DNA from 3 places in the Furfurilactobacillus sp. W61-4 genome. Region 2 is predicted to be linked to each of the others. Evidence: riboswitches for the same ligand, from Rfam matches in the RefSeq annotation. Region 2 holds a riboswitch; each other region holds the start of a gene.
The links. Region 2 has a riboswitch for thiamine pyrophosphate ahead of thiM (hydroxyethylthiazole kinase). Riboswitches for the same ligand answer to the same signal wherever they lie in the genome.
Positions count from the first base shown of each region.

Region 1: another riboswitch for thiamine pyrophosphate. It lies ahead of AC27FN_RS07885 (ECF transporter S component); the one in region 2 lies ahead of thiM (hydroxyethylthiazole kinase).
Region 3: another riboswitch for thiamine pyrophosphate. It lies ahead of thiW (energy coupling factor transporter S component ThiW); the one in region 2 lies ahead of thiM (hydroxyethylthiazole kinase).

Region 1 is NZ_BAAJNZ010000005.1:167,663-177,843, reverse strand. Features, by position in the region: gene AC27FN_RS07910 (alpha/beta fold hydrolase) at 1-67, opposite strand, end outside; gene AC27FN_RS07905 (M3 family oligoendopeptidase) at 81-1,892, opposite strand; gene AC27FN_RS07900 (alpha/beta hydrolase) at 2,074-3,036, shown strand; gene AC27FN_RS07895 (energy-coupling factor transporter transmembrane component T family protein) at 3,772-4,428, opposite strand; gene AC27FN_RS07890 (ATP-binding cassette domain-containing protein) at 4,425-5,852, opposite strand; gene AC27FN_RS07885 (ECF transporter S component) at 5,881-6,462, opposite strand; TPP riboswitch at 6,588-6,676, opposite strand; gene AC27FN_RS07880 (ECF transporter S component) at 6,877-7,488, opposite strand; gene AC27FN_RS07875 (hypothetical protein) at 7,538-7,855, opposite strand; gene AC27FN_RS07870 (nucleoside hydrolase) at 8,084-9,055, opposite strand; gene AC27FN_RS07865 (metal-dependent transcriptional regulator) at 9,383-10,042, opposite strand.
Region 2 is NZ_BAAJNZ010000001.1:295,857-306,037, reverse strand. Features, by position in the region: gene AC27FN_RS01525 (helix-turn-helix domain-containing protein) at 1-114, opposite strand, end outside; gene AC27FN_RS01520 (hypothetical protein) at 272-520, shown strand; tRNA gene AC27FN_RS01515 (tRNA-Ala) at 985-1,057, opposite strand; gene AC27FN_RS01510 (hypothetical protein) at 1,102-1,368, opposite strand; gene thiE (thiamine phosphate synthase) at 1,447-2,106, opposite strand; gene thiD (bifunctional hydroxymethylpyrimidine kinase/phosphomethylpyrimidine kinase) at 2,090-2,929, opposite strand; gene thiM (hydroxyethylthiazole kinase) at 2,931-3,728, opposite strand; TPP riboswitch at 3,799-3,900, opposite strand; gene msrA (peptide-methionine (S)-S-oxide reductase MsrA) at 3,945-4,484, opposite strand; gene msrB (peptide-methionine (R)-S-oxide reductase MsrB) at 4,529-4,981, opposite strand; gene AC27FN_RS01480 (iron-sulfur cluster biosynthesis family protein) at 5,002-5,361, opposite strand; gene AC27FN_RS01475 (iron-sulfur cluster biosynthesis family protein) at 5,534-5,905, opposite strand; gene AC27FN_RS01470 (manganese-dependent inorganic pyrophosphatase) at 6,111-7,034, opposite strand; gene AC27FN_RS01465 (LysR family transcriptional regulator) at 7,034-8,023, opposite strand; gene parC (DNA topoisomerase IV subunit A) at 8,254-10,181, opposite strand, start outside.
Region 3 is NZ_BAAJNZ010000005.1:38,090-48,270, forward strand. Features, by position in the region: gene AC27FN_RS07295 (glycosyltransferase family 2 protein) at 1-344, opposite strand, end outside; gene AC27FN_RS07300 (hypothetical protein) at 361-855, opposite strand; gene AC27FN_RS07305 (EAL domain-containing protein) at 852-1,658, opposite strand; gene AC27FN_RS07310 (quinone oxidoreductase family protein) at 1,911-2,858, opposite strand; gene AC27FN_RS07315 (SHOCT domain-containing protein) at 3,036-3,311, shown strand; gene AC27FN_RS07320 (zinc-binding dehydrogenase) at 3,768-4,808, opposite strand; gene thiW (energy coupling factor transporter S component ThiW) at 4,927-5,433, opposite strand; TPP riboswitch at 5,541-5,640, opposite strand; gene AC27FN_RS07330 (matrixin family metalloprotease) at 5,823-6,566, shown strand; gene AC27FN_RS07335 (MarR family winged helix-turn-helix transcriptional regulator) at 6,792-7,319, shown strand; gene AC27FN_RS07340 (rhodanese-like domain-containing protein) at 7,322-7,693, shown strand; gene eno (phosphopyruvate hydratase) at 7,797-9,077, opposite strand; gene AC27FN_RS07350 (HAD-IC family P-type ATPase) at 9,132-10,181, opposite strand, start outside.

The DNA.
Region 1 (10,181 bases), on a different contig from region 2:
TCCAGCGACGGGCCTCCAATTCATGGCGTCGATCAGTTGAAGCAAAGGAAAAGGTCGTGACTGTCATGAGAACCTCCCAGTTATTTGACGAAGGGATCAGATAGCTCGATAAAGCGGTTAATATCTTTTCGAACTAAATTGGCACCGTTTTGCCAGAAGTCTGGTTGAGTTAAGTCTACATCTAAGTGCTTCTTAGCGAGCGCTTCGGTTGACATATTGGCTGTATCACGCAGTAAGGCAATGTAGCGATCTTCGAAGTCGCCCCCGTCTGCTTGAGCCTTGGCATAGATCCCTAAGCTGAAAAGATAGCCGAACGTATAAGGGAAATTGTAAAACGGGATATCATCAATGTAAAAGTGCAATTTGCTAGCCCAGAAATGGGGATGATAAGTCCCGAGATGGTTTGAAAAGGCCCACTTTTGCGCAGCTAGCATCAGTTCGTTTAAGCGAGCTGGGGTGACAAGACCTTGTTGCCGTTCCTTGTAAAAGTTGGTTTCAAATAAGTAGCGTGCACGAATATTCATGAACATCGCCACCGGATTCGTCATTTTCGCATCCAGCAGGTTAATTTGCTCACCGACGGAAGTGGCCGCGTTGACATTGGCATCGGCGACGATTAATTCGGCAAAGGTGGAGGCAGTCTCCGCGACATTCATGGCATAGTTGCGGCGCATTTCGGGTAAATCTTTAACCATGTCATAGTGGAAAGCATGGCCTAATTCGTGCGCGATTGTGGCCGCATCGTCAGGCGTGCCCGTGTAAGTCATGAAAATTCGTGATTCTTGGCGTTCTGGGAGTTCGGCCATATAGCCACCGGGTTGTTTGCCCGGACGATCTTCCACTTCAATCCAGGCGTGGTCAAAGGCACGTTGAGCTAAGGTCGCCATTTTGGGACTAAACTTGTTAAAGTTAGTGACAATAAAATCAGCAGCGTCATCATAACTCAGACTTTGACTGTGATAACCATCGACCATAATCGGCGCTGTCTGATCTTGCCAATCATAATGATCTTTGCCCAGTAAAGCGGCTTTGCGATCCATGTAGGGGATAAACATGTCTTTGTTGGCTTCAACGACATTCCACATCGCACTTAATGTTCGGCGACTCATGCGACTGAGTTCAAGTGGTCGTTTTAAAAAATCGTCAACATGATGCAGCTGATAATTCTGTAAACGAAAGCCGGCTAAGTGGTTCAAAGTATCGCCAACGATGCTTTCCTGTGCGCCCCAGGCCTGTTCATAGGCGGGCATCAAGTGATCACGGGTGGCATTTTGTGGTGCACCGGTCAGCTGGTTTAGTGCTTGTCCAGCCGACAACGTTGTGGTGTGACCATCAGCGTTTTGATAAGGGACTTCGATTTTACCAGCGATGGTGTCATAATGATGGCTCCAACCGGAAAAGCCGTCGATGGACAATTTGTTAATCATGCTCTCAGTAGCTGGATCCAGCTGTTCGAGGGCCCGTTGGCGGATTTCACTCAAATTGAAGTTAATTTCCTTAAAAGTTGGGAGGCTCAATAATTGTTTGAAATCGTCTTCGCTTAAATCGGCCAGTTGTTTGCCAAACTTAACTTCGAGATCGTCAAAGTTAGTTTTAACGGTCGTTAATTGGGCCAACTTAGGTGGAATGGCGGGATTATTAAAGTCCGCCGAAAGATGAGCTGACCAGAAAACATCCAGCTCCTTTAAACCATCAGCAATGGCGTTGCGAGCGGTTAGATAAGCCTGTAGTCCTGTAAAGGCTGGGGCGTCTTCAACCAAATCTAGTTCTGCTTGCGCGGTCGTTAAGTCGTTAATTTGCTTTGCCAATGCTGATAAGCGGTCGTTGGCGGCTGGCGAATCATAGCCACCGGGGAAAATGCTTTCTAGATCCCAAGTTTGTTGATATTTCATCGTAATTCCTCCATCAAGGCTGACATTACCGTTATTATACCAGTCCTAATGATAGACGAACGGCTTAATTGTAGGCGGTTGCATTCTGGTGATTTTTGACTGATCAACTTGTCTGGATTTGCAGGAAGTGTTAGAGTGTGGAAATTGGGTTAGGGGGTTAACGGTCGTGACAAAACATCGTATGAAACATTCATCTGCCAAGGCTAGACAACATCATCGCGGTTTATGGATCGCGCTGGTTGTAGTGGTTGTCCTGCTAGTCGCAGGTCTAATTGGGGCAGGTAATTATTTCTTTCAAGTAGCAGAAGTTCGCAGCCACAAGTCCTTTATTCATAATGGTGCGTTGAAGCGAAGCGACCCGTTATATGAGCAAGATAGATGGTTTAAAGAACAGCCTAAACAGACCTGGCGTCAGACGACGCCTGATCATCTCAAATTAGTTGCTAATTATTTACCTGCTGCAAAAACGACCAATAAGACCGTCGTCATTGCGCATGGATTTGGTGGGAACAAGGAAAAAATGTCAGCTTATGGGACGATGTTTCATCGGATGGGCTATAATGTCTTGATTCCAGATGATCGGGCGGCAGGTCAGTCACAGGGTAAATACATTGGTTATGGCTGGCTTGATCGCAAAGATTATCTGCGGTGGTTGAAAATGGTCGTGGCTAAAAATGGATCAAATAGTCAGATCGTGATGTTTGGCGTCTCAATGGGAGGGGCGACAACCATGATGGTGAGTGGCGAACATGACGTGCCAAAGCAGGTTAAGGCTTATGTCGAGGATTGTGGCTATACGACGGTTGAAGCTGAAATTAACTACCAGGCTAAAGCGATGTATAATCTGCCTTCATGGCCGTTAGTACCAGTTGTGAGTGTGATCAGTCAACTGCGAGCCGGCTATAATTATCGCGAAGCTAGTGCAGTGAAGGCTGTCGCCCATAATCGTCGGCCAATGATGTTTATTCACGGGGCCAAAGATAAATTTGTGCCAACAAAGATGGTCTACACGTTATATCATGCCGCAAACGAACCGAAGCAATTGTGGGTGGTTAAGGGCGCGGGGCATGCTGCTTCGTTTGGCAAAAATCCCCGGGTTTACCAAGCACGGATAACAAAGTTTTTAAACCAATACGTTAAATGATGGTTACTTGAATGCTAGACAATAAATAAGCGCGTTCCTAACATTGGGCTAAGTCAGACCAATGTTAGGAACGCGCTATTTTGGGGCTCAATTTCTAATGGATTAGCAACTTAGACTAGTGATCAGTTAAACTTTCACAGTGTCGTTTACTGCCGACCAACCTGGACTTCACGGGCATTCGGCTGGAACGCCGTGGGCCTGCTCTGAACCCGGAAGATCACCGGTTTCACAGCTAGACCTTATCGTAAGCGAAATGCGCTAACGATAACGACACAGGCTGAGCCGATGCCCGCTACGTCCAGGTTGGTCTACTTTTCGTTTCACTCACTTATCTTTCGACTTGCACCGTGATCGCTTCCATCAGGCAAATCGAAGGCGACATTGAGCCTCTTTGACAAGCTGTGAGTTTGTCACTATCGCATAATTGTTGATCGACTTTTTTAAGGCTCAGTCCCAAATCTTACATAAGTCATCATTGAAAGCTTATTGTCCACTAAGAACTCACCGGACGAAACTCCGTTGACCTTGAAGTAATGAAAGTGCGGACTTGTCAGATGAAGTAAGCCTTTTAGCAACGGCGTGTTGGATTGATGGATGTCAAGAGCGATGACCAGCGTGATTTCGCCGGTGTGTTTAAATTATTTTCTGCCAACCAATCTTGTTTTTTCGTCAATAAAAAATCGCTGAGCGCAGCCAATTTTGTGCGCCTCAGCGATTTTTTAATGAAACGGGATATTAGGCTAAGCCGCTAAATAGTAAAAGCTGTAGCCCGATTAGTGCGATGCCGCCAACAAGATAGTTCCACCAAGGGATGCTCATGACGGTCACATGAGTCCGCGGAGCATTTTCTGAAAAACCGTGGGAAGTCATGGCCTCGGCCAGATTTTCAGACCAATTTAAAGCCGCAACGATTGCTTTAAATAACAGTTGTGGCGACCAGAAGTGCAACGTGATGCCGCGCATTTGCGCGCTAGCTCGAATGATGCTAACCTCGCTGCGAATTTTAGGAACAAAGTTAAAGGCACCAAGCATTCCGTAGACAAAGGTCGTTGGAATATGAGCATTTTGTTCTAACGAGGCTAACGTCGTAGAAGTACTGGTGGAAAAATTAAATAGACCACCTAAAAACGCATAGGCATAAATCCGGCTGGACATGACCCAGGCAAAGTGGACGCTTTGGGTAGTCGAGAAATAACGGATTGAAAACCAAATCCCGACGGCGGGAATTAATGGAACCAGTGCTAAACGAACGAAAGCTAACATAGGAGCTCGGTGCCACAGCATGGCCAAAATTGAAATTAAAATAATGATGACATTAGCCCAGATGACCGCGGTGAACGAGATCTCAACACCGACGATGAGGACTAAAGCTAATAATAGCGTTGGATTCATAATGAAGCCTCATAAGTTAGGTGTTGCTGATCAAGGTGCAGATGAAGGTCAGCAAAGGTCGCGACGTGCGTTAACTGATGGGTAATCATGAGAACGGTGCGTCCGTCTTCATGAACCGCTTCCTGTAATAATTGCAGCACGGCTTGTTCCGAAATAAGGTCTAAACCAGTGAGCGGTTCATCCAGTAGTAGAGTGGGGGTACCCATAATCAGCATGGTTAAAATTTGCAGTTTTTTCTTTTGTCCTTCGCTGAGTGAATAAACGACTTGTTCATCGCGGCCGGCCAAATTAAGTTGCTCCAGGGCCGTAGTTGTTCGCGCGGTTGTCCAAGCTGAACTGACTTGTTGGCGATGACTCATGGCGAGCTCTTCAGCCACGGTAATATTTAGGAACTGGCTGGTGGCCTGCTGAAAGACTAGGGCCACCTGTTTAGCATACCGCGCGCGTCGTTGCTTGCTGACTTGTTGATCCTGCCAAGTCAGTGAACCATGGTAGTCTTGCAAACGAACGAGGGCGTTAAAAAGGGTCGATTTGCCAGTTCCGTTGGCCCCGGTGACGACGGTCAATTGATTGGCAAAAAGGTCGAGTGCGTCTTGGACGATCAAGGGATGCTGATGCCCAACAGAGAAATTATTCAATTTAAATACCGGTTCAAGCGTGGCGAGATCAGGTAATGATACGGGCTGCTGCTGATGTTGCTGCTGGTCAAAGTCGGCAAAGCGCGCTGTTGCTTCAGCATTATCAGCAAGGTGGACACGTCGTTTGGTTGGATCGAGAATAAACAACTGATTGATTCGCGCCTGGTAATCAGATAAATCGTGATCTGCAATAAGAATAGTTTTACCCTGCTGGTTAACAAGCTTGGTTAATTGAGCCAATAAGAAGCGCCGTGCCGCTGGATCAACATTTGCGAATGGTTCATCTAATAAAATGACTTGTGCATTAAGTGCGACGATAACTGCTAAAGATACCTTTTGCTGTTCACCGCCAGAAAGCGTTGTAAATTGGCGATCGGCAAAGGCGGTGACACCCGAAAATTCAAGGGCCGCCTGTGCTCGTGTTGGAATATCACTCACGGGAACTTGTAGGTTTTCCAAGGTAAAGATAAGTTCTTCGCGTGGGGTTTGCATCGCGAACTGTTCACTGGGGTTTTGAAACATCATTGAGACGATTTGTGCACGTTTGGCGGGAATCATCTCGGCAATAACCTGCTGATTGACGGTCACCGTGCCAGCTGTTTGAATGCCAGTGAAACTAGGATATAAACCAGCAATGAGCTTGAGGAGGGTTGATTTACCAGTTCCAGAAGGACCCGTCAATAGGTTAAAGGTTCCTTTATCGATGGTCAGTGACTGATCATCTAGAATGGGAGAATCTGTTTCATCGTATTTAAAAGTCAGATGGGAAAGCTCAATCATTGTCATTAAGATTACACTTTAAGTTGGTTTGCGATTAGTGACGACTACGATTCAGCAGTTTCGAGCGATCAAGCAAATGCGTGACAGCTGAAACTAATAATGCGCCAAATACCCACATTGAAATGAAACGCGTGATGAATAATGCGATAATCATCCAGAGATGATACTGGTTGTATCCGGATCGGAACAAGTCCCAACCAAAAGTAACGATCGCAGTCGTTAAGGCAGATAACGTTAAACTGAACATGTCGTAACGTCGATATAGTGTGAACGTAAAGCCTAATTCAGAACCGATCCCTTGGACAAAGCCAGAAATCAACGTACTTGGGCCCCATTGGCCACCGATGATTGCTTCAACGGCAGCAGCCAAAATTTCACCGATTGTTGCCGCGCCAATTTTCTGTAACATAAACGCAGCTAGCGGACCGGCCATCGTCCAAATGCCCAGAATAGAATCATTGGCAAACGGCGCTAAGCCAAAGGGCGTTAACAGTGCAGTTAGCCCGTTATATAAAAAGCCGGTAACAAAGAAAATGATCCCCATAAAAATGGCGATGATGGTAATCAGGATCACATCGCGAAGATGCCAACCGTTAGAATGACTTGCTTGTTGCATAAAAAGACCTCCGTTTGGGGTGACCAGCGCAATCAATGTGCCCGCCATGATGAGGAAAAAAAAGACCCCTCACCAGTGTCGAGCCTGAGTGAGAGGTCGTAAATGTCAATAAGACAAATAATCCGCATTCGGATTACGTAACTCCCTTCGCCGGTATTAACCGGATCAGGTTCAATGGGTTTTATCTCAGCCAATGGCACCCCAGTTATTATTTGTGAAGCAACCTAAGCGTAAAGGAAAGTTTGAAAAAAAGCAATAGAAGATCAGATCAGAGCGTGAGCCAGGCCGTTTTGAGCCCGAGCAACAACTGGAAATCACGGACGGGTGGGTTTCACCCGGTAGTGATTGCAGGTTGTGCACAGGGCTCAGGCCTGGCGAGCGCGTTTACATTATGAGTCAGCATGGTTTCAAAGACTAGCCTCGTGATCGGCGGACGGCCAAGATCGCGCTCCCGACGATCGGCACGATAATGACACCCGCAATCATCTCAGCAATGCCATTGACGCCGACTAAGGATAATAGAATCCACATAAAAGTCCCGCTGTGGGGAATACCAGGGAAGTAATAACCAAAGCCGGCGATTGTAATCCAAGAAAACAAGACGACGAGGGCAGTATTGGTAAAGGAAGCCAAGAATCCTGATAAAGTTAGCGCTAACCCTCGATGCTGACGTTTAACAGCGAGCTCTTGGAAGACATAACCAACCACAATGCCAATCATGATTCGAGGAACAATCGCTGTTACCGGGTTACGAAATAAAAAGGCACCTAGATTATAGACTTGGGTCCACGCTTGAATGAGTGACGCGAGTCCCCAGACGCCACCGATGAGGCCACCCCACCAAGGGCCCATCATAATGGCGGCAATTGCAACTGTAAATTGGATAATCGCGATCTGTAGGCCAACGGCGGTTAGGCCAAGGGGAATGTAACCCAAAAAGGGAACCAAGACCTGAACCAAGACAATGGCAATAAATAAGGCAGCTAAAACTAAATTACGTGTGTTTGATTTTGTTGCTGTTTTCATGAGCGATTCCTCACTTAATTTCATTTAATCATGAGTTGATCCGGGCTGATTAGACAACCAGCATCCGGATACCCATCACAATGTTGTAAAACCATAGAATGACTGACAGCAAACATAGAACACCAATGAACAATAGGGTTAACCAACCCAGACCAGCGGTGGCGCCGATTGTTAATCCGTAGACGGCAATGAAAAAGAATAGCATAAAAGCAAAAATGGCTGGAATTAGTTGGCTCCAAAATGCGTGTGCGGCATGATGGGTGATGTCTGGTTGACCCGCGCCGACAATCCATACGATGAGTGGAAAGATAACTGGTAAGAATAAGATGCTGAGGTAACTGAGCGCGTTAACGATCCGATGTTGCATGATGACACCTCCCATGAACAGTTGCCTGAGTTTTGTATACATTCTACGCTAGGAAGCGTTTGTGTGACAAAGTTTTTTGTTCGCCAGTCCGTAAATTTTTGACTAGCGCAACGGACAGTGAATGGCAGAAAGTTGATTATGATTTTTGAGTAAGAATTGATATTGACTTCAACAAAACCACCTCGCCGGTTAGCGAGGTGGTTGTTTTAGCGAGTATTTAGAAAAAGTTTAGTGCTTAGCGAATAAGTTCGTTAGCAGATCCATAAAGTGAGCAAGATAGCGTTCTTTGTCTACATCAACCGCGACACGCATGTTGGTCGTAGGAGCGTTCAACCGCGCTGTGTCACCGATGGTCCGACCGATGTCAGCTGGATTAGCGGCATCGTCGTGGGTAACTTTCATGTTGAGGTCAATGAGCTTAGCGTAAGAATCGTCAATGGAAATGCCAACCGCTAATGGATCGTGAATGGCACAACCGTTTTTGTCGATGTCTAAGTCATAATAAGCATCGATGTAGTAGTCAGTGATGTCAGCGAATTTTTCACCGGCGACAGTGTCCAAATCACGCCACTGTTGTGTTTCTTTCTTAGTGAGCAGTGTTCGTAACGTGACGTCCAACCCAACCATCGTTGCACGTAATGGTGAACGGAAAACCCGATCTGCAGCGGCAGGGTCTTGATTAATGTTGGCTTCAGTAAAGGCAGTGACGTTACCAGGAACGGTTAAAGCACCGCCCATAAACGTCATATTACCAATTAACTTGGCAACTTCGGGATCCTTTTGGATAGCAGCATCTAGATTGGTTTGTGGGCCAGTAGGGACGAGAATCAAGTTATCACCGTACTTGTGAGCCGCGTCAATAATAAAGTCAACGCCACTGCCACTTTCAACCGGACGTTTAGCCGCTGGAATTTCAACTTCACCAATTCCATTGACACCATGAATCTTTTGACTGATTTCCATCACATCAAAATGATCCGTCGTACTAGAATGTGATTCGCCCAAGAAGACGGGTACATCCGTGGCACCGAGTAACTCGAGTAAGTTCAATGAGTTTTCTGCTGATTTATCAACGAGCACGTTCCCATAGGATGAAACGATCCCAATGAGATCAACTTCTGGTGCAGCGATGGCGTAGGCTAATGCCAACGCGTCGTCAACCCCAGTATCAAGGTCAAGAATCATTTTTTTTGTTGCCATCTTGTTATCCCCACAATCTTATGATTTAAAACAGGTAAAACTGTCTAATTACAATTCCATAATAGACGAATGAAAGCCCTTACTCAAGTCAGCTTGGCTAATTCTCATGACATTGTTAACAATTAACGAATTGTTTTGATTAGCTAGTTTATCATGTTAACGGACCGGTGGCGCTGGGTTAGGCACAGGCATTAGGCTTGACTAGCGGTAGAAAAAACAGCCACTTCCTAACTGCGGGAACTGGCTGCTGTCCAACGGTGCTTATGCTCAAAATAGTTTTAGGCGATGTGTTCACCAACCTGAAGAGGCTGGTGAACTAACGTAAATTTACGAAGCCGATAATTCGTCAACAAAAATATTATTGGCTGCTTTAAAGCTAACATCAATCGTGTGACCAGAGTCCGTTTGAACGGTTATTGGCCCTTCGAATGGCGCATGATTGGTGACGACATAGTCCTGATCGACGGCAAACTTCAAGCTTTCAAGGTATTCAAGTAGGTCATGATTATCGACGAAGCGGGATAATTTGACTCGCTGACCATCTGCAATCGTGGCTAAGGCAATGCGACTGCCCTCATCATAATGGCCCTCGCGATCCGGAATCGCCCCACCGTGCGGGCAGTGTGCCGGGTGGTCCAAAAAGACATCGAGTTGGTCAATCATTTGATCGCTGGAACTGTGTTCAAGTTTTTCTGCTTCTTGATGCACGTTAGCCAATGAATAATTTAATTTGTCAAAGAGAAAGCACTCCCATAAGCGGTGTTTACGAACCAATTCTTCAGCTGCACGCCGGCCGGTTGCAGTTAAAGAAATACCAGCATATGGCGTATGTGAGACGAGCTTTTCTTCGACGAGCTTATTGATCATTTCTGTGACTGAAGCGGCTGCAATGTCTAAGCTCAAAGCGAGCTGTTTGTTTGAAACTTTTTCAGAAACCCCACCTAATTCGAAAATCATTTTTAGGTAGTCTTCCTTCATTGGTGTCATGTCTATCCACCCATCAATTTAGATTTAAGTATGAACTTATTTATAGCCCATTTGGTAGGAAATAACAACCAAACCGATCAAGAGCGAGCATGTTTCTACCAAGGGACAATTGAGGTGGACGTTGGCTGCAAGCAAGGCT
Region 2 (10,181 bases):
TCGGTTCATCTTACGGTTCACGGTGCTAGCATCCTTTTGTAAGACATTAGCAATTTGTTGCTGTGAAATCTTTCTAGCAGCGAACCAACCACGTAAGGGGTCAATACTTATCATAGTTTCACCTCTTATTATTCTTACAAATTAAATTATTCTTATATATGAGAAATATAAACTAATTTTCATTAAGGTTCAAGAATTAATAAATTATAACTGTGCGTCTTGTGCACGATTCTTGCTAAAATTGCACATAAAAAGAGTTTAGGAGGTCAATATGCACGTACAGTTAACGCCACAAGAAGCTTTTAAGTTTTATCGTCGCCGTCTCAACCTGACTTTGGTCATGGTTCAACAGGTTCTCAATGAGAGATACCATATCAAAATCAGTGTTGCCTCTTTAGCGCGCTTTGAAGATCCCCACAAGGATCTGACTGTCCCTGCCCGGACCTATATCGCACTATGTGATCTTTATCATATCGACATTGACGAATTTAGTGCCGACTGGCTTCAACGATTTATGTAAAGCGACACGGGGTAAACTCTATCGTGAAGGTTAAATTCATTTCATGCACCATGTACACCGTGCAATAGTCACATCAGTAACTGTCAACACTTGATTATCATTCTTATAAAAAGACCTCACCAACTGATCAGCTGATGAGGTCTTTACCTAGGGACTTATTTTGGGTTCAAAAGTGTCTGATTCATAATTTATTGCTTTAATACTTCCCAATACCACTCTTTGAACACCTAAACCGATATTTCGCTTTTTTTCGAAAAAATCGAAGTAAGAAAAGAAAGATAAACTCTTTTCCTACTCCGATTTTGTTTAAGATAGGCCACTAAAATTTCTTTTGTGGCATCAAATTTGGCATCATTTTGACGATGGACTCATTGAGTCGGTTAGCCAAAATCAGTAAAACACCGTTATATCAACGTTTGTAAGCCGCCGTTTTTACTACTGGGCAACGATTCAGCGTAAAAAGATGGACCCGAACAGATTCGAACTGTCGACCTCCTACATGCGAAGCAGGCGCTCTCCCAACTGAGCTACGGGCCCGGAACAAAATTAATTGTATCACTTTGTCAGGCTACCCGTCACAACTATTTTTCAGAAGTCGTGGTCTCAGATTTTGTGGCTGCTTGTTGGGCCAACACTGCCTTTTGTTTGCGCATTGTATAGCGTCGATAAAGCGCCACAAAGCAACCATTGAATGCCAACACAACGATGACACCCCAGATGAACGAGCCATCAAATTCAAACGGTAATAACCAGCCAACCAGTATCCCGGCGATGACACTGAGAACAATCATCAAAGTTGCAATATTGGTTGGCATGGCTGGATTAACTGGTTTTGGTCGATTTTTCATATCTTCACCTACGTCTTTAAAAGTCTGCTATAAGTGTAGACATTCTCCACCGCGGATGCAACTCAATTCAATGGCGTCTTACGCATCAAAATTGGTAAAGGCTTGGCGCAATGTTGTGGCTGTCATTTGAACATCATCAGACCGGGTCAGCATGGAAATGACCGCGGCTCCAGCTACACCGGTCTGGGCAACATTTGCTAAGTTATTTTGGTCAATGCCCCCAATAGCAACTATTGGTTTCTGACTCACTGACAAAAGTTGCGCGAGTCCTGAGATTCCTAAGGCCGGATCGGCATCAGCCTTAGATTGGGTTGGATAAACCGGACCACTACCCACATAATCCACGGCAGTAAGTTCATTTGCATGGTTAATTTGGGCGACCGTATGACAAGAATAACCAATGATCAAACCTGGTAATTCATCAATGACCTGTTCAATTCGTTGGTCTTTTTGACCAACATGAATGCCATCAGCTCGTAAAGTTTGCGCTAAGGCCACGTCATCATCAACAAAAAACGGGATGTTTGCCTGTTGACAAATTTCTTGTAACGCCTTCCCAAGGGCTACTTTTTGGTCCCCAATCAGTGCCCGTGGCCCTTTTTCACGAAATTGAAATGCTGTGATGCCACCCGCAATCGCGGCAGACAGTTGTTCCGGCAAAGTTTGTCCTTGCGGCACATCCTGACTTCCAGCTACAAAATAAGCCTGCAACATTTTCGTGTTAAATTTCATGAGCATCACCCTCGTGAATCTGTGCCCAATGGTTCAAGGGTCCGTGACCATGACCGACAACGATCCCTTGGGCAATGGTGGCGGACACATAGGCTTTACCAATTCGAATCGCCGTTTCAACATCGGCGCCCTTAGCTAGTTCTGCGGTAATGCAGGCCGACAATGTGTCACCCGTGCCATGCGTGTTGTGCGTGTTTAGTCTAGGCGAACTCAACCAAAATGATCGCCCATCGGCTAACAAGACATAATCATTCGCCAATTCAGGGTTGGCTTCGTGGCCACCCTTGACAATGACGTTTGCTGCCCCTAGCGTCTGTAACTGTTCAGCAGCCTGGCGCATCTGCTGATCGGTCGTAATCGTCAAGCCGGTCAGGGCCTCGGCCTCTGGTAAATTGGGAGTTAACACGGTCGCCAGAGGAATTAATTCATCGCGAACCGTGACCACCGCTGCCTCACTCAATAGTGGTGCGCCACCCTTTGCAATCATGACGGGATCAACAGTCAGCGGGCCAAAGTTATAACGCTTTAGATTGGCAACGACTGCTTTGACCCGTTCGACATCTGCTAACATCCCCGTTTTACAAGCTTTGATTGCTAAATCCGCCGCTAAAGAAGCAAATTGTTCATCAATCAAGGTTGTTGGCAGAGCAAAAGCATCCTGAACCCCCAGCGTATTCTGTGCGGTAATCGCGACAAGAACCGTCGCCGCAAAAACGTGACGCTCTTGAATCGTCTTGAGATCTGCTTGCATACCAGCACCACCGCCGGAATCAGATCCGGCAATGGATAATGCCTGGGGAAATTGTGCCACTGATTCAGTTAGTGCCATATTAATTGACCTCCACCTCAAGTAAAGATTTCAAATCGGTCATGCTAACGGCAGCCAAACCATCCATTAATTTAACCGCAAAGGTTCCTGGCTGCTGATGAGTTAGTTGCGCAGTCTGTGCCACCCACTGACCCGTTGCCGCGAAAATGGCAGTGCCAGTTACTGCAGCGGTTAGCGCATCCTCACTCACCGCTAAGAAGGCCCCTAAAACGCTGCTTAACATATCACCGGAACCAACATGGGTCGCAAATAGGGGCGTCCCATTATGAACCATAAACGTCTTGCTGCCATCACTGATGAAATCTTTTTTGCCGGTCATCACCGCAATACAATTAAAACGTTTCGCCACTTCTGCTGCGACTAGCGCATGGTTTACCGTTAAATCGGTCGCGTCAATGCCGCGCGTTGTATCATCTTCGCCAGCAAGAAAGGCCATTTCCCCCGCGTTGGCCCGGATGATGGCTGGCTGAACTTGTTCAACTAAATTAGTGAAGATCTGTTGTCGTTTGGGCAATGCAACCGCGACTGGGTCAATCACAACGGGAACCTGCGCTTGATTTGCAGCCTGACCAACCGCAACCATTTGCTCAACCTGAACTTTCGTCCATGTGCCCAAGTTGAGTGTTACACCGCCTGCCAGCCCCACAAGTTCAGGCGCCTCTTCTGGTGCTTTTGACATGATTGGTGAGGCGCCAATTGCATTCACGGCATTGGCAACCTCGGCAATCGTCACCGCATTTGCAACGGTTAATACAACTGGATTAAGCCGTCGAATAGCGGCTAACAATTCTGGATTCATTTTTTCCTCCTCGGCCAATTTGGACAAGAAAAAACGCTAAAACCACGAAGGCTTCAGCGTTGTCATTCCTCAATCACACTGGCCACTTTCCTTCGCAAGTCTGAACTTACAGGTTCAAAGGGTCCGACCAAGTCGTCTCAGTCCAGCCATGTGGACACCCCTAGTGGAAACTATTTACGTCTAGAATACCGATCTTTGTGCTGACCGTCAATTAGTTTACGCCTTTGTTTGATCTTTATCAGCCCATTGTTGTTTGATGAAGGCTTCGCGCCCACCCATTTCTTCCATTTGGTAGCGCAAAGGATTCTTCTTGTAGAAATCTTGATGGTAGTCCTCTGCAGCGTAAAATGGCTGCGCAGCTTCAATTTTCGTCACGATTGGCTCGTCAAATCGCCCTGAAGCGGCCAATGCAGCTTTCGAAGCCTCAGCAATTTGCCGTTGCTCTGGACTATTCACAAAGATAACGGGTCGGTAACTATCGCCACGATCTTGAAATTGGCCCATGGCATCCGTTGGGTCGGTCTGCTGCCAATAGATGTTAACTAATTGATCGTAACTAATCACGTCTGGATCAAAGGTGATCTTAACCGCCTCGGTGTGACCAGTGGTATGACTGGCAACTTGCTCGTACGTCGGGTTAGGCACATGTCCACCTGTATACCCCGACACCACCGTTTTAATACCTGGAACCGTATCAAACGGCTTTACCATACACCAAAAACATCCACCCGCAAAAATTGCTGTCGCTTCTGCCATGTAAAGTCCTCCTCGATTTAACCTACCTAAGCTAACGCGTTTACTTACTTCTGCGTTATCTGTGGAAATAGGTCAGCATATTGCCCATATCCAGCTGCCTTCAATTGATCCGCAGGAATAAATTTAAGTGCGGCCGAATTGATGCAATAACGCAACCCACCGTCTTCGGCCGGTCCATCGGTAAAAACATGTCCTAGATGGGACTCTGCCTCACGACTCACTACTTCAGTTCGTTCCATGCCAAATGAACGATCCCGATGTTCTTTAACCGATTTGGCGTCGATTGGATGCGTGAACGACGGCCAGCCACAGCCAGCGTCATACTTATCTGTCGAAGAGAACAGCGGTTTGCCACTGACGACATCCACATAAATACCATCTGCATAAAAGGCATCGTATTGACCAGAAAATGGTCGTTCAGTATCGGCATGTTGCGTAACTGCGTAAGCTTCCTTAGATAACTTAGCCAATGCTGCTGCTTTTTGATCTGGATCCATTTAATCAGCCCCCAATTCGTTTAGACCTGTTGTGTCGTGAGATCCTTTAGTTGGACATTAGGATCCAACTGTTCATGATCGCTGGTTAGTCGCAGCGTATTAAACGTGGGGTTTAAATCCAATCGCATCTGATCGGCTAACTGAGCCTTACTATACCCTTTAACCTTAATTTCGCCAAGATTTGAATCAATCGTTTCATCATAATCAGGTATGGCTTGGTCTTGGTCAACCACCAGTAGATCAAAGGCAGTATCCAGCGAGCAAAATCCGACCGCAGAATAAGGACCTACACCATCATCATAGCTTAATAATAATTGTGTATGAGGCTTCATCAAGGGTGCTAATTTTGCTTGAGCAGCCGGTGTAATCATTAATCTCATAAAAGTAGCCTCCTGATCTGTAAATTAAATTCCTTACTACAAGTAAGTATTATCACCCATCTGACCAGATAAGCAAGGGATGTGCTCAGTGCCCCATCGAACTCGTCTAGACTAAAATGATCCTATCTCCCGTTAGGATCATTTTACAAGCAGCTTTATCGAAAGGTTGTGCTCATTTGGCTGCGCTATCGTCAACAATCACAGCCACATTATCATCAATCTGTTCACCCTCGTCAGACAGCTTAATCGCGTGCATTAAGCTGTTAAACGAAGCGTGTAGTTCATGACCCAAGAAACGACCAGAATAGCCCTTGTACCGAACTGGACCAAGGTTAGATGGCAACGTTTCTTCATAATCGCTAACGTCGGCATCTTGGCCAACAATAACGAGCTGAAATGAGACTTGCAAAGCGACTAGGCCATGATGCGAATACGGACCGACCCCGTCGTCATAGCTTAATAACAGTTGATTGCCATCCTTTAACAACGGTTGCAACTGGGCCTTGACTTCATCATCAAATGATAATTCATGTTGTGCTGCCATTGTGACTACCTCCGAAAAATGATTTTAATGATCAACGCTACGAATTAATTATGGCGCGACCGTCACGCGGATACAATCTTTTAAGCTTATTCATTGAGCCTTTAAAAACCAGTCGCGAAGCAAAAACGCGGGAACCAAATCAACCAGTTCCGCTCACAGACGAACTTGCCAATTTAGATCCCGCGCAATCGATTCAAATCAAATTTTAGAAGGCATCTTGCAGTGGTGGTACCACTTGCTTCTTACGTGAAACTACCCCTGGCAAATCAGCGGTATGATTCGTAAGTGTCGTATTGAAGGCCTTCTCAACCGCCGCCGTTGGTTCACCCCAAACGAGCAGGCGAGAATTACTATCCAAAATATTCGTAACGAGCACTAAGAATAGATCATAACCGTTAGCTTGGGCTTCAGTAGCCATGGCCGCCTCAAGTTTAGCTTGGCGAGCAAAAACTTCATCCAAGTCAACCGTGTTGATTTGGTCAATGCGCACCGTCTTGCCGCCCATCTCAAATGATTTTGCGTCCTGCTGAACTAATTCAGCTTCCGTCTTAGCACTTAAATTGGTACCAGCCTTTAATTCTTCGAGGCCGTACGTTTGGTAGTCAATGTCAGCAATCTCGGCTAGTGCAATCACAGCCGCCTTATCGTCATCAGTGGTTGTCGGTGATTTTAATAACAACGTATCTGAGATAATGGCTGATAACATCAAACCAGCCAGCTGAGCTGGGATTTCAATCTTATTTTCGTCAAACAGCTTCGTTAAGATGGTACTTGTACATCCAACCGGTTCCGCCCGATAGTATAAAGGCGATGCCGTTTCAAAATTGGCAATTCGGTGATGGTCGACCACGTGCGTAACGGTGACATCATCGATATCGGCAACGCTTTGTTGATGTTCATTATGATCAACCAACATCACTGCACTAACTTCTGATCCGGCCTTTTCAATCACGCGTGGGGCTGGTTCATCAAAATAATTTAACACAAACTGTGTTTCTTCATTTGGTTCACCTAGGGCAACTGCCTCTGTATCAAAGCCGAGTTGATTTTGCAAATACGAAAATGCCTTCGCCGCAACGATAGCGTCCGTATCTGGGCTTTGGTGTCCAAAAACAAGTTCTTTTGCCATTAGTCTTTTGCTCCTTCACTATTACGATATTTTTCATCATGAATGTGAGTTAGCCGGGTAGTGTAGTCTTGTTCAGCTAAATATTGGTCAAAAGCATTGAGCACACGACCTACCCGCGGAATCTCATCTTTATCTTTACGGAAAACGAACGCTAAGTCAAATTTAATTCCTGGTTCAAATTGAGCTGAATACATGTTATCTTGCGCTCCTTTAGCCAAAATGTAGCTATTTGGCAAGGCTGTGAATGCGCCCGTAGCTGAAGAAAATTCATAAATTTGATCAGGCGTCGTGAACCGGGCAACTGAGTTTGGCGTGTCCACCATCGCATTTTTATAATTTTCACGGATAACTTGATCCAAGTAGTATTCACGCGGATAGGTCACCCAAACATTATTTAAGGTGTCCTTTAAGCGAATCTTTTTACGACCAGCAAATTTCTCATTATGATGAATGAACAATAAGTCTTCGGTAATGATCTTCTTAGACCGATACGGTTTCCAATTCTTAATGCTATCGTCAGGCAGATACATAATCGCTAAATCAATCCGGTTATTCTCCAAGCGATCCCAAATTTCCTTACGCGTTAACATGTGAAAACTGATCGTCACATCTGGATTTTCTTTATAATACTGAATTGCAAAGTCCTCAAAAACAGAATATTCAATCGAGGCGAGCAGCCCGACATTGATCTCGCCAGAGTCGGCCGAGGTCGATTGTTGGATTTCATCCGTGGCTTGATTTAACACCTCGTAAATCTCATGAGTCGCATTCAACATAGTCCGACCGGCTTCAGATAAGCGAAGCTTTTTACCCACGGAGTAAAATAATGGTGCGCCAACCGTCCGTTCTAATTTTTTGATTTGTTGAGTTAATGCTGGCTGGGTTATTCCCAGTATTTGGGCCGCTTGCGTGTAGTTCATTGTATCAGCAAGCTGTAAAAAGTAGGTTAATGTTTTCGAAGAGAAAATTGTCTCCTGCTTACTTTTCATCTTATGGCCACCTTTCTTCGTATTCACTTCATGTATAAATTATATCTTTTCAATACGATAATTGTACGCAGCAATCCCCGCTCCACGCAAGGATTAAATCTTAAACGCAATTATTTTTTAATAACCGAAACCTAATTTTTCTAATCGACCTACCATACAACGATCTGATTTGACTGAAAGGAAAAAGAGTAAGTCCCCGTTTTTGGCGACTTACTCAAAGTTAAGGCATTTTAACTGAGCATCAAAGCCAGCACTTTCATTCGAATGGCAACCGGCAGTCCCTCTGTGTCGACGTCAATTACAAAAGATCCATTTGAATATCTAGCATTCAGTGCATGATCCATGGGCAATATATCATGCCGTATGTCGTGGCTTGTAATAATTTCGACTGGCTGCTGGCTCTTGGCAGGAAAACTCACGAAATCAACGATCTCATGTGGTTCTGCCTTCAAGTCGCGCAAGCACAAGACACCCTTGCGCGCCCGGCTGGTCACAGGAACTTCACTAACAGCCATCTTCTTTAGTGCCCCACGTTGCGTTACCACCATAACTTCATCCGTTTCTGACACTAATTGCAGATTCGTCACAATGTCGCCGTCGCGCAGATCCATCGACTTAGCGCCGCTGGTTCTGGCCCCATTAGTCGGGACCTCGGCTAAGTCATAACGTAAGCCAAGTCCGTGCTGCGACATGAGCATCACCGTAAGCGGCGCCTCCTGGTCCACAAATTGAATGTTGACAACATAATCGGTAGCCGACTTAAACTTTTCATAGACTTGCGCATGTTTACGATAAGTTCGTCCTGGTAATAAATCAGCCAAGGCGGTTTGCTTAATCAATCCCATCTTCGTAGCAATCACAAAACGCCCAGTGGTATCGAGACTGTTAAAGGTGAAGGCTGCGATCAGTGATTCGTCATCAGCTAACCCAATCGATTGAGAAATATGTTCACCCGTATCTTTCCACCGTGCATCAGCCACTTCATGCACAGGTCGGTAAATCAGATTGCCACGATTGGTAAACATGTACAGATGATCTAGCGTCGACACTTTCCGCAATAAGATTGGATAATCTTCTTCCTTTAGCCCGTTATCATCAGTGGATGAAGCTTGGTATGAACGAACTGAACTGCGCTTAATGTAGCCATCGTGAGAAACCATCAAGACGACTTCTTCATCGGCTACCGTGACAGTACGATCAACCTTTAGCTCCTCAATTTCGGCTTCAATTTTAGTTAGTCGCGGTGTCGCAAAGGCCTTTTTAATTGCTTGCATTTGCGCACGCACGACTTGGCGAAGTGAGGCATCATTGGCCAAAATATCCGATAAACGCGTAATTTCTTTTGTCAGTTGATCGTGTTCCTTTTGTAACTCAGTCACGTCAGTATTCGTCAACCGATATAATTGCAGTGTCACAATTGCCTCAGCCTGTGCTTCCGTGAAGTCATACTGTTTGACCAAGTTTTGTTTAGCGTCTTTACGATTTTGGCTCGCTCTAATCGTTGCAATTACCTGATCCAAAATGGATAAGGCCTTGATTAATCCTTCAACAATATGCTGTCGTTGCTGCGCCTTGTCTAAATCAAATCGCGTTCGTTTGGTAATGATTTCACGTTGAAAATCAATATAGGCTTGCAATGCGGTCTTTAAACCGATTCGCTCTGGCCGCATATTGTGAATGGCCACCATATTGAAGTTATAGGTGATTTGTAAATCGGTGTTTTTCAATAAATAATTCAAAATACCTTGGGCGTCAGCGTCTGCCTTTAGCTCTACCATGATCGTCAAGCCCGATCGATCTGACTCGTCACGTACTTCGACGATGCCTTCGACTTTTTTAGCGATCCTGATCTCGTCCATTTTTTTAACCAGCAACGCTTTGTTTACTTCATACGGAATTTCCGTAATTTCGATGGCCTGTTTGCCACCTTTAAGTGATTTAATCGACGTTTGTGAACGGAGCACGACCCGTCCCGCCCCGGTTTCATACGCTTTTTTAAGACCAGAAAGACCCTGCAAAATCCCACCAGTGGGGTAATCAGGCCCCTTAACGTATGTCATTAATGCAGCGGTATCCGCGTTGGGATGGGCTAATAAATACACGAGTGCATCAATTAACTCGCCTAGATTATGCGGTGGGATTTCTGTTGCATAACCGG
Region 3 (10,181 bases), on a different contig from region 2:
ATATTAATAACTCTTAATCGGTTATATTGGGTTTGTAAATCGGCCAAAATGGCCGCGGTTTGATCAGTTGAGCCATCGTTTAGGACCAAAATCTCAAATTGTTGATAATTTAATTGGTCAAACAGATAGGTGATCGTATCCTTAATCATCACTTCTTCGTTGTGCGCTGGAATCATGATCGTAATGTAAGGTTGTTGATCAACTGGTAATTGCTGCCAATCTAAATCACGCTTATTCGTCTTCAAGAAACGATAGGCGATGGCGCCCCAGAACCAAAAAAAGGCCCCGATAATCGGATAAAGACACAAAATTAAAAATAAAATTTGCCAAACATTTTCGTGCAAGCCAGTTCCTCCGTGATTATTTTTCCAAATGTTGTTGATTAAAGAGTTGCTGAATTTGATCCGTTGCTAAATTTTGTTCTGGTTTAACCGTATATTGGCGAACTGCATGTCGCGCTTCCAGTGGGCCAAAGCGTTTTGTCATAAACGCATTTAATTCAGTTTTGCGACGTCGTTGAGTCAATGGATCAAATGTCGGCCACTGCTCCACCCACCGTTGTCGTTTACGATTTTGAATGATCGTCATCGAAATTGTAAAAATGCCAACCAGTACAAAAATAAAACTCAGGATCACTGCGTAATAAATCATTTCCTGCCGGGCTAATGCTAGATGCCACCACGGCCACCAAGTTGGTCGATAAAAGCTAATCACACTGACGACCATTAACATTAACGGCGCCAAAACAATTAGCCAGCCCAAGACCGCAATCAAGGTTTGACAAATCTTTAATCCCCAATGTCCCCGTTTGAAATAAGCATCCGTGTAAAGCTGTTGTCGCTGATTTTCTTTCACTGGTTCGTTCCCTTCAAATGTTGTTGTTGAATATCACGAGGATGGTCGAACAAGTAGCCTTGCCGCAGTTTAATTTTAAGCTGGGTAGCTAATGCTTCATCTTGTTCACTTTCAATCCCCGTTAAAATCAACTCGATCTGGTGTTCTTGTGTCAATCGATGCCAAAATTGCAAATTCAGATCCAGCCAAATTGTCGGATCTGGTTTTCGAAACTGTGCCATTGGACATTTGATTGTATCAACCACTGGTAGTAACCAACTGATCCGCCTGAGTTCCTGTTTATCAGATCCTACATTATCCACCACGAACTTCGCCTCTGCCGTTCTGGCCATCGCAACTTTTTGACGGAATCGACGCCGTTGCAGCCAAAAAGGGCGTCGGTTTGCATGAAATTCAATGGCCAAGTGAAACGGTGTAATTCGACTAACTGCCCACCGCACAAAATAGTCGAATTCTGGACTCATGATCTGTTCGCGCGACAAATTAATTGATAGATAAAGTTCCGAATCGCTGTCGGGCAAATGGTCAAAAGTCTCGGTTAGTAATGTAATGACCCGTTGTAAGGGGACATGGGCGAGATCTTTCGGCAATACCCATTCGCCCGCTTGATTTCGTTGACGTAATAAACACTCATAACCGACCACACGATGTTGATAATCAACTTGCTGTTGAATAAAATACTGCAACGGTCGGTTATCATAATTGGTACGTTGGCGCGTTCGCAAAAATACGATGCCGACCGTGGTGACCGAAAGTCCTAGAAAAGCAATCGCAATTTCGGTTAATTCTGTTACTAAATTCATCAATACAATCACAACCTCACAAATCGGCCTTAGATCATTAGCAGACTAGGCATATAAATTATGTTTAACAAACATATTAATTTTGCTCGTAGACAAATTATTATATCAGTGACTTTCTCAAATAACATCACTTAATGATTACACTTACTTGACAAACAGTATTCCTTTTTCGTTATAAAAAGATCTACTCGCAATGTTATCCCTAATCATTGCGAATAGATCCCACCAAATCGTCTTAAATTTGCGAATTAATTACATTTCCAAGACACTTTGCCCTTGTGACCACACTTCTGCCACTTGACTCAAGGGTGCCACACTGGGCTGCAGGTACAGATGACCAGCCGCCGCGTAGTCAAACACCTCTGGTAATGTCTTTTGCATATACTCACGGAGGACGGGGGCCGGAATACTCCCAATGCCAGAACCGACTAAGACTAGGTTGCGGCTACGGAGTAATTGTGACGGTAAAGTGATCGTTGCACCAGCCATTTGGCCGATGCTGACATACCGTACGGGCCCACGTAATTGGATTTCACCAATGGCCGCTAATATTAATTCTGCGGGTCGGCCCCACAGATAATCAACGACTAAGTCAATCGGGTGCCCGGCATATAATCGTTTTAAATCAGCTTTCACAAGGTCATCATCCTGGCGTAAATTAATCGTCGCATCGGCCCCATGTTGTCGAAGCTCAGCCAAGGCCGCTTCATTACGACCAGTGGCAATGACATAACTAGCGCCGCGATACTTCGCCATCTGTACGGCCATCGTACCAGTCGCACCTGTAGCTCCGTTTACTAAGACGACCTCGCCGGACTTGATTTTGCCTTGGAGGGCCAAAGCACCATCGGATCCGGATAAGGCGTTAGGGATCGACGCGGCCACTGCAATGTCCAAACCAGCGGGTAGTGGCAACATCGTACGTTTATCAATAACCGCCTGCTCAGCCATCATCCCCGTGATGCCATTCGCATACACCAATACATCATCATTCAGCTGAGCGACACCATCCATTCCCATTACCGCTGGTAGCGGATCGAAATTCGTATAGTGTTTGCCAGCGGCCTTGATGATATCTAATTGCTTAATCGAGGCTGCCTTGGGGTGAACCACAATTTCATTATCGTTTTGTGGCGTCGGTGCTGGAAAATCTTGATATTGGGGCACTTGCCCATAAGCATTTAAAACGGCTGCTTTCATAATTGACCTCTTTTTGAAATTAATTGTACCGTCATCGTATACGTCCAGCAAAATGAATTCAACACAGACGCTCCGACCGAATGTCCAAAGTTGAAAAGCCGTCATCCTCGTCGAACTGTGGAAAAGAGCGTATACTAACTGTCAAAATCAGTTTAATTAAAACAAACGAGGTAATTAATGATGATGTGGCATGCATGGATGTTTCCCATGATGAATGGTGGTTTTGGCTGGTGGAGCTTGATGATGATTCCATTCTTTCTCTTTATGTTTATCTTTCCGCTCATGTGGCTTGGTCGCATGTTCTTTGGCTGGAATCCACGACACCATCACAACGGCGCCCGTCATCATGGCGACTATAAATCAGCGCTTGAAATCTTGGACGAGGAGTACGCCAAGGGCAATGTCAGTGACGAAGATTATAAGACACGCAAAGCTAATTTACTCGATCACTAAACGACAGCTGGTTACGGTCGATCTAGATAAATTCGTAAATGAAGCATAACCAGAAAGAAACCCATCTTCCAGCGAGGAAATGGGTTTCTTTTGATTAGTGGATATTGTCGAATCAAAAAGCATTTTTTGTCCAGCTACACAAGCCTGATGTCTGTGCCTAGCCAAGGCCGCCTAATTGGCAAAAAACGCCAATTTGCCGACCTCCGCTAGTGCTCAACATCACCCAGCTTGCTTCGCTTTGAGTTGTTTGTCCAGCTACACAAGCCTATTACCTGTGCCTATCCCAGCCCGATCAATTGGCAAAGAACGCCAACTGTTCAGGCTCCGCTAGTGCTCGGTAACACCCAGCTTGTTTCGCTCTGATTTCTGTTTGTCTACCACCTTGCGACGCCCAAAATCCTTACTTAGCTAACCGATTTTATGAGGACAGTCTGTTCCTCCGCAATTAATAGATAATTAATCAACAACAATTAATGATTTAATTGCTTCACGGTTGGTCATTGCCTGATAAGCCGCATCAATCTCATTTAAGCCAAACCGCTTGGTAAACACTTTACCTGGATGAATCTGTCCATCTAAAACCGCCTTTAAGAGAACTGATTTATCGTACGTGGTCACGGATGCCGGTCCACCAGCGATAATTCGATTGTTATAAAATGAACTGGCCATATCCATCTTGGGTTCATGGGGCAAGCCGACACGCCCAACAATCCCACCGGGGCGACATACTTGCATCGCTGTTTCATTAGATAATTCAGTACCGACACATTCTAAGACTGCATCAGCGCCGGCCCCGTTCGTTAAAGCTAGCACTTCGCTGACAGCCTCATCACCCCGACTAGCAACAATGTCAGTTGCCCCAAATTCAGTGGCTAATTGTTGTCGATCTTGATGGCGACTTAAGGCAATAATTCGCTTGGCACCACGCATCTGCGCTGCAATAACGCCACATAGACCAACCGCGCCATCGCCCACCACGACAACTGTGTCGCCGGCTTGGACATTAGCCACCCGGGCAGCGTGATAACCAGTCGCCATCACATCAGCCAACGTCAATAACGAATCGAGCATGGCCTCACTGTAATCTGTGGGTTGACCAGGAACTTTAACCAATGCCCATTCGCCATGTTCAAACCGAATTTCTTCTGCTTGCACGCCATGACTAAAGTTAGCCGTGTGACTCTGGCAATCACCATCAAAGCCTGCCCGACAGGCTGCACAATGGCCACAACCGTGCGTAAACGGGGCAATGACGAAGTCGCCTGGTTTAACGGTTGTAATCTCGTCGCCGACTGCTTCGACGATTCCTAATGCCTCGTGACCGCCGTTTTCCGAATGATGTGGTTTCTCTTCCAAGCCACGGTAAGCCCACAGATCTGAACCACAGACACAAGTTCTAACCACGTGCAAAATGACATCGTCAGGCGCTTGAATCGTTGGTCGGTCAACATTTTCAAGCGCAACTTTCCCAGGTCCCATAAACATCGTTGATTTCATTTGAATCCCCTTCGCTTCTTAGATTTATTTCAATCAACTATGATTATCGACCTTCTAGTTTGGTGATTCAACTCGAGAAACATTCACTCGTGTTGCGTTGTCAGGAGGTCCCTTGTCGTCATTCATCTAAAAAATCGCTTTTTTTAATGATTGTCAACTGCCGTAATGTTTTAACAACTAGCGCGCCTAACAAACTGCCAACAAGTGCTGATGGGGTAAAATATGGAACATAAAACCAGAAACTAGGTAATTTCAATCCATAACCAACCTGCATCACGACAAAGGAAATCATGGCTCCAAATAACCCAACGCCAAGTGTCTCGCCCATTGCAGCGGCCAGAGTCGACCGATTAAATATCCGATATGCGAGCCAAGCTAACACCGGCCCGACTAAAATACTTGTAACTGCAACAGCTGGTCGCCCCTCAAGTAGCATGCGAATCAAACCAACAATAACGGCGGCGGCCGTCGCATAGACTGGCCCGACTAAAATGGCTAGGATGACATCAACCATGTGTTGGAACGGGGCCATATTGGGAAAAACGACGAGGGTGGATAAAATTAATCCGATCAGACTACTAAAGATGGTGAATAACCCTTTGCGTAATTGAACATCTCGCTGCATGTAACAGTCCTCGCTTTCTTTAGTGACAACAACACTTAATCTAATCCTTGCCACCAAAAAAGCCCTTCCAGACAGAAAGGGCCAGCTTGCCGTTACTTACAGAACTCACGACGCGTCAGCCACTTTCCTCCGCTAGTGTTAACTAGATCAGGTTCAAAGGGACCGGGTTTTAACCCATCTCAGCAAACAGCGCCCCTAGTGACAATTTTCGATTAAATTTAAAGACATTTTACCATACTTGCACAAACGATGAACCACTTACTCGTCCGTTTAACCGATGGCCTTTCAAGTTAACAATGACACTTAATTTTTCACTACATTACGGCGGATAATGACCGTTTCATTACATCAAGCGTTAAACTTGGTAGAAATTTTCTGGAGGATTATTTATGCACCGACATCGCGGCTTTATCAGTTTCATAATTATTCTGGCTGCTGGCGTCTTTTTATTTGGTAACCCTCATAGTCCAATTCCGCAAACCACTCGTAATGCGTGGCAGCAACGACTCAATCAGTTATACCAAAATGCACGCCTAAAACTCACGCAACTTAATGAACCATCGATTCGCTCAACCCCTCAGGCCACCAGTCAATCAACGACGAATCAAAGTTCCGTCACCACAGCCACTAGTACTGTTAACGCGACGCCAATCTTGCCAATTATGCAAGGCAAAAAAATTAGTTCAACGTATTATTATCACTACGATACGGGCACGCCGACTAATGTTCACACCGTATTTGAGCAAGCGGTTAAGCTTTACAATGCAACTGGTGTCGTTAAGCTTCGCCCCGGTAAAGGAACTAACTTGCAGAACCAATTGGCCTTTGGCACCTACCATAAACAGATGACCGCTGCGCAACTCGGCTCCATCGAATTAGGCGAAGGCGGCCCACAACTAATTGAGCAGGTTGGGCCAGGCGCTTCTGATGTGGTGATCAACCATGGCTCAGCTCAACTCAATATCACCTATAATCAATCGATTAGTCTATCTGTGTCGATTCATGAACTCGGCCACGCTTTAGGTTTAGATCATAGCCCTGACCAAAACTCAGTCATGTATCCCATTGATCAAGGCAAAACTGCCTTAAGTGATGGCGACGTTAACGCCTTAAAACAGATTTATCAACAATAGCCATCTCGGCAAGCGGTCGCTGAGGATTAAATCATTGGATGGCGCACCCCGGTGATTTATTATCATTTCTTTGATTAATACACCAGCTGCTTCACCCGTTTTTTATGCTTAGAAGGTTCCACTTAAGCTTCTCACTAGCTTCATCGCGCAATTTTTGACAAGGGTAGTGAAAAGTTTTATACTCATTTAGTCAGCCGGCTAACTAAATTAGGGGGGGAGGTTTGCATGAATCACATTGATTTCAAGGATCGGCCAACGAGTCATCGAGTCACAGAGATGAACGCTGAGTACGGCAACTTGGATGCAGATGCGGTCGTCTTATTTCTTCGCTTTCAGGAAGTCGCTCGACGACTGCAAAGCAGTTATGATGATGTCTTGGCTCAATTTGATTTATCGGAGTCTAAATTCATCATACTAATGTTCCTGAAACGAGCAGGTAATACAGGACTGGGCGTCTCAACCATTGCTGAGAAATTGGGGGTCACCAAGGCAACCACCAGCAAACTCGTCCATGCCCTCGTTAAACAAGGCTTCGTGACTCAGACGCCATCTCAAGCGGACAAACGCGCCACCGTGGTAAAAAGCACGCCGCTGGGGCAACGCAAACTGGCAGCTTTTTTACCACATAATTTCAGTACCGTTAATACGATGATGGCCGAGCTTACTCCAGCTGATCGCACTACCCTTACCCAGCTACTGGGAACCCTTGATCATGGTATTCAATCATTAACTCACTCACAGGAGATGTCATAATTATGGAAAATGAAAAAATCGATTTTTTAAAAACTTACCTGAGCCTCTATATCGGTCATCAAGAAATCGTCGAACACTTAGACGATTCTGATTCACCCTACGTTGTTCTTGATATCCGTAACGCACCAGCTGCCATCAAAAAAGATCAAATCAAAGGCGCCCGGGCCATTGCCGCCAAAGACTTGACCGCGCAGCTGGCTACCTTACCCAAGGATAAAACTTACGTGGTTTATGACTGGACTGCCGGCACAACATTAGGTAAAACCGCCTTGTTAATTCTGCTCTCTAATGGCTATCAAGCTTTCGAATTGGCCAGTGCTTTAGAGGGCTGGAAAGGCATGCATTTGCCAATCGAACCAGTGTCAGCTGACTAATTTATTAATAACGGGCTGTCACTATATTAAAAATCGACCTTAAAAGACGCCAAGCATGGCATCTTTTTAAGGTCGATTTTGCTTTTAGGCCATCATGTTCACACTAGTCTAAGGAAATTTGGTTTGGAAAATGCGCTAAACGAGCAGTAGCACCCAATTCTTCTTCAATCCGTAAAAATTGATTGTACTTTTCTACCCGCTCACTGCGAGCTGGCGCACCACTCTTAATCTGACCTGAATTAGTCGCCACAGCCAAATCAGCAATATATGGATCACCTGTTTCACCAGATCGATGTGACATCATCGTCGTGTAATTATTCTTACGGGCTAATCGAATGGCCTCTAATGTCTCGGTCACTGTACCAATTTGGTTGGGCTTAATGAGCAACGAATTGGCCATCCCCATTTCGATGGCCTTACGAATCAACACCGGATTAGTACAGATATTATCGTCGGTGACAATCTGCACACGTTGACCATTAGCTTGGGTAAATTTGGTGAAATTTTCCCAATCATTTTCACCAAATGGATCTTCGATGGAGACAATCTCTGGAAAGTCATCTAACAAGCCTTCATAGTAAGCGGCCATTTGATCAGCTGAACGGCTCTGACCTTCAAACTGATACTGTCCATCTGGTTGAACAAAGCTGCTAGCCGCTGCATCAAAAGCAATGCCAATATCGACACTAGGTTGATAACCGGCAGCCACAATGGCTTCATGCAATAATTTCAACGCTGCTTCACTATTATCTAAATCTGGCGCAAAGCCACCCTCGTCACCTAAACTCGTGGAATAGCCAGCCGCTTCAATCAGTTTGGCCAACTGATGGTAAGTCGTCACAATCTTCTCAAAACCATCACGAAAACTCGTCCGTTTGATCGGTGTCAGCATAAATTCCTGAAGATCAATCCCATTATCCGCGTGTTCACCACCATTGATTACATTGTGAAAGGTTTGTGGCAATTCAAGATCTACTCCACCTAAATACTGATATAACGGTTCATTGTTGGCTAACGCCGCCGCTCGGGTGGTCGCCATTGAAACCGCTAAAATGGCGTTGGCGCCCAGTCGCGCTTTATTTGGCGTCCCATCTAAATCAATCATAATCTGATCAATTTGGCTCTGATCAAATGGTGACTGGCCATGTAAGGCTTCATTAATTTCAGTATTAACATTGGTGACTGCTTGGCTAACCCCCTTACCGCCTAGCCGCTGACCACCGTCACGTAATTCGACTGCTTCATTTTCACCAGTGGATTTACCAGATGGCACCTCTGCCCGGCCACGGGTTCCGTCGGTTAAGATAACATCCGCTTCAACGGTTGGGTTCCCCCGTGAATCAAAAATTTCTCGTGCCTTAACAACCTCGATCACTTGTTTCATGACTAAATTTCCTTTCTACTTGGCCTTTGCTAACAACAATTATTTAATCGCAACCTAGGTAGCGCCACGATTCATGATCTTTTGCTGATAAAAATGCTGCTTAATCACATCTAACCCAGTGCCAACCAATACAACTAGCAGAATCATCAAGCTAATCACCGACCAGCTCACCGCGCCACTTTGCCAGCCGATAGCCGCAATCACACTCGTCAGAATCACGTCAAACCCAATCATACCTGTTACAGATCGACTTGGCCGACTCTGCCACCAAGACTGATTCGTCCGCGTCATTAAAATCGTCATCATTGATGAAAACATCAAGTACATGAATAAGACGGAACTCAACCAGCCAGTCGAAACCTGCCACAACCAGTGATTCAGCCCAACAATACCTAAGCCAACGACTAACCAACCACTCGCCAATATCATTGCCAATTTTGCCACCCGTGGCAACGTCCATTGCGGCGTGGTCGACAACGATGCGGTTCGGTCGGTTCCCAATACTAATGTCACTAAGTCGTTCAAGACGACAAGCACCACAATCAGACTTAATGAGATTGGAAAAGTACCCGTCAATAAGAATCCGAGGGTCAATAAAGCCGTTAAAACAGCTGTCCGCGATAATTTTGTACTGGTCCACGTCATCATCCGTTGATAGACCCGCCGGCCGCTATTGACCACCGTTAGGACGTCATCTAATCCATCGCGCGCAAGGACGACGCGGGCCGCCAGTTTAGCAATATCACGCGCATTCGCAACTGCCATCCCAACATCAGCTTGTCGTAATGCGGCAGCGTCATTTACGCCATCGCCAATCATGCCGACAACGTGACCAGCTTGTTGAAATTGTTTAACCAACCGCTGCTTGTCTTCAGGATAGACATTGGCAATTCCGGCCAAATCGCCTAACGCATCGTTAGTAGATAACCCAGCGACATATTTGCCAGCTAGCCCCAGTTCATGACCAATTGCTTGCGCAGTTAAGCGATCATCGCCCGTCAGCATTACGATCCGAATACCAGCGGATTGTAAGGTCCGAATTTGCTCAGCCGTATCGGATCGGATTGTATCGGAGAAACCAAGCCATCCGGCTAACTGTGGCCG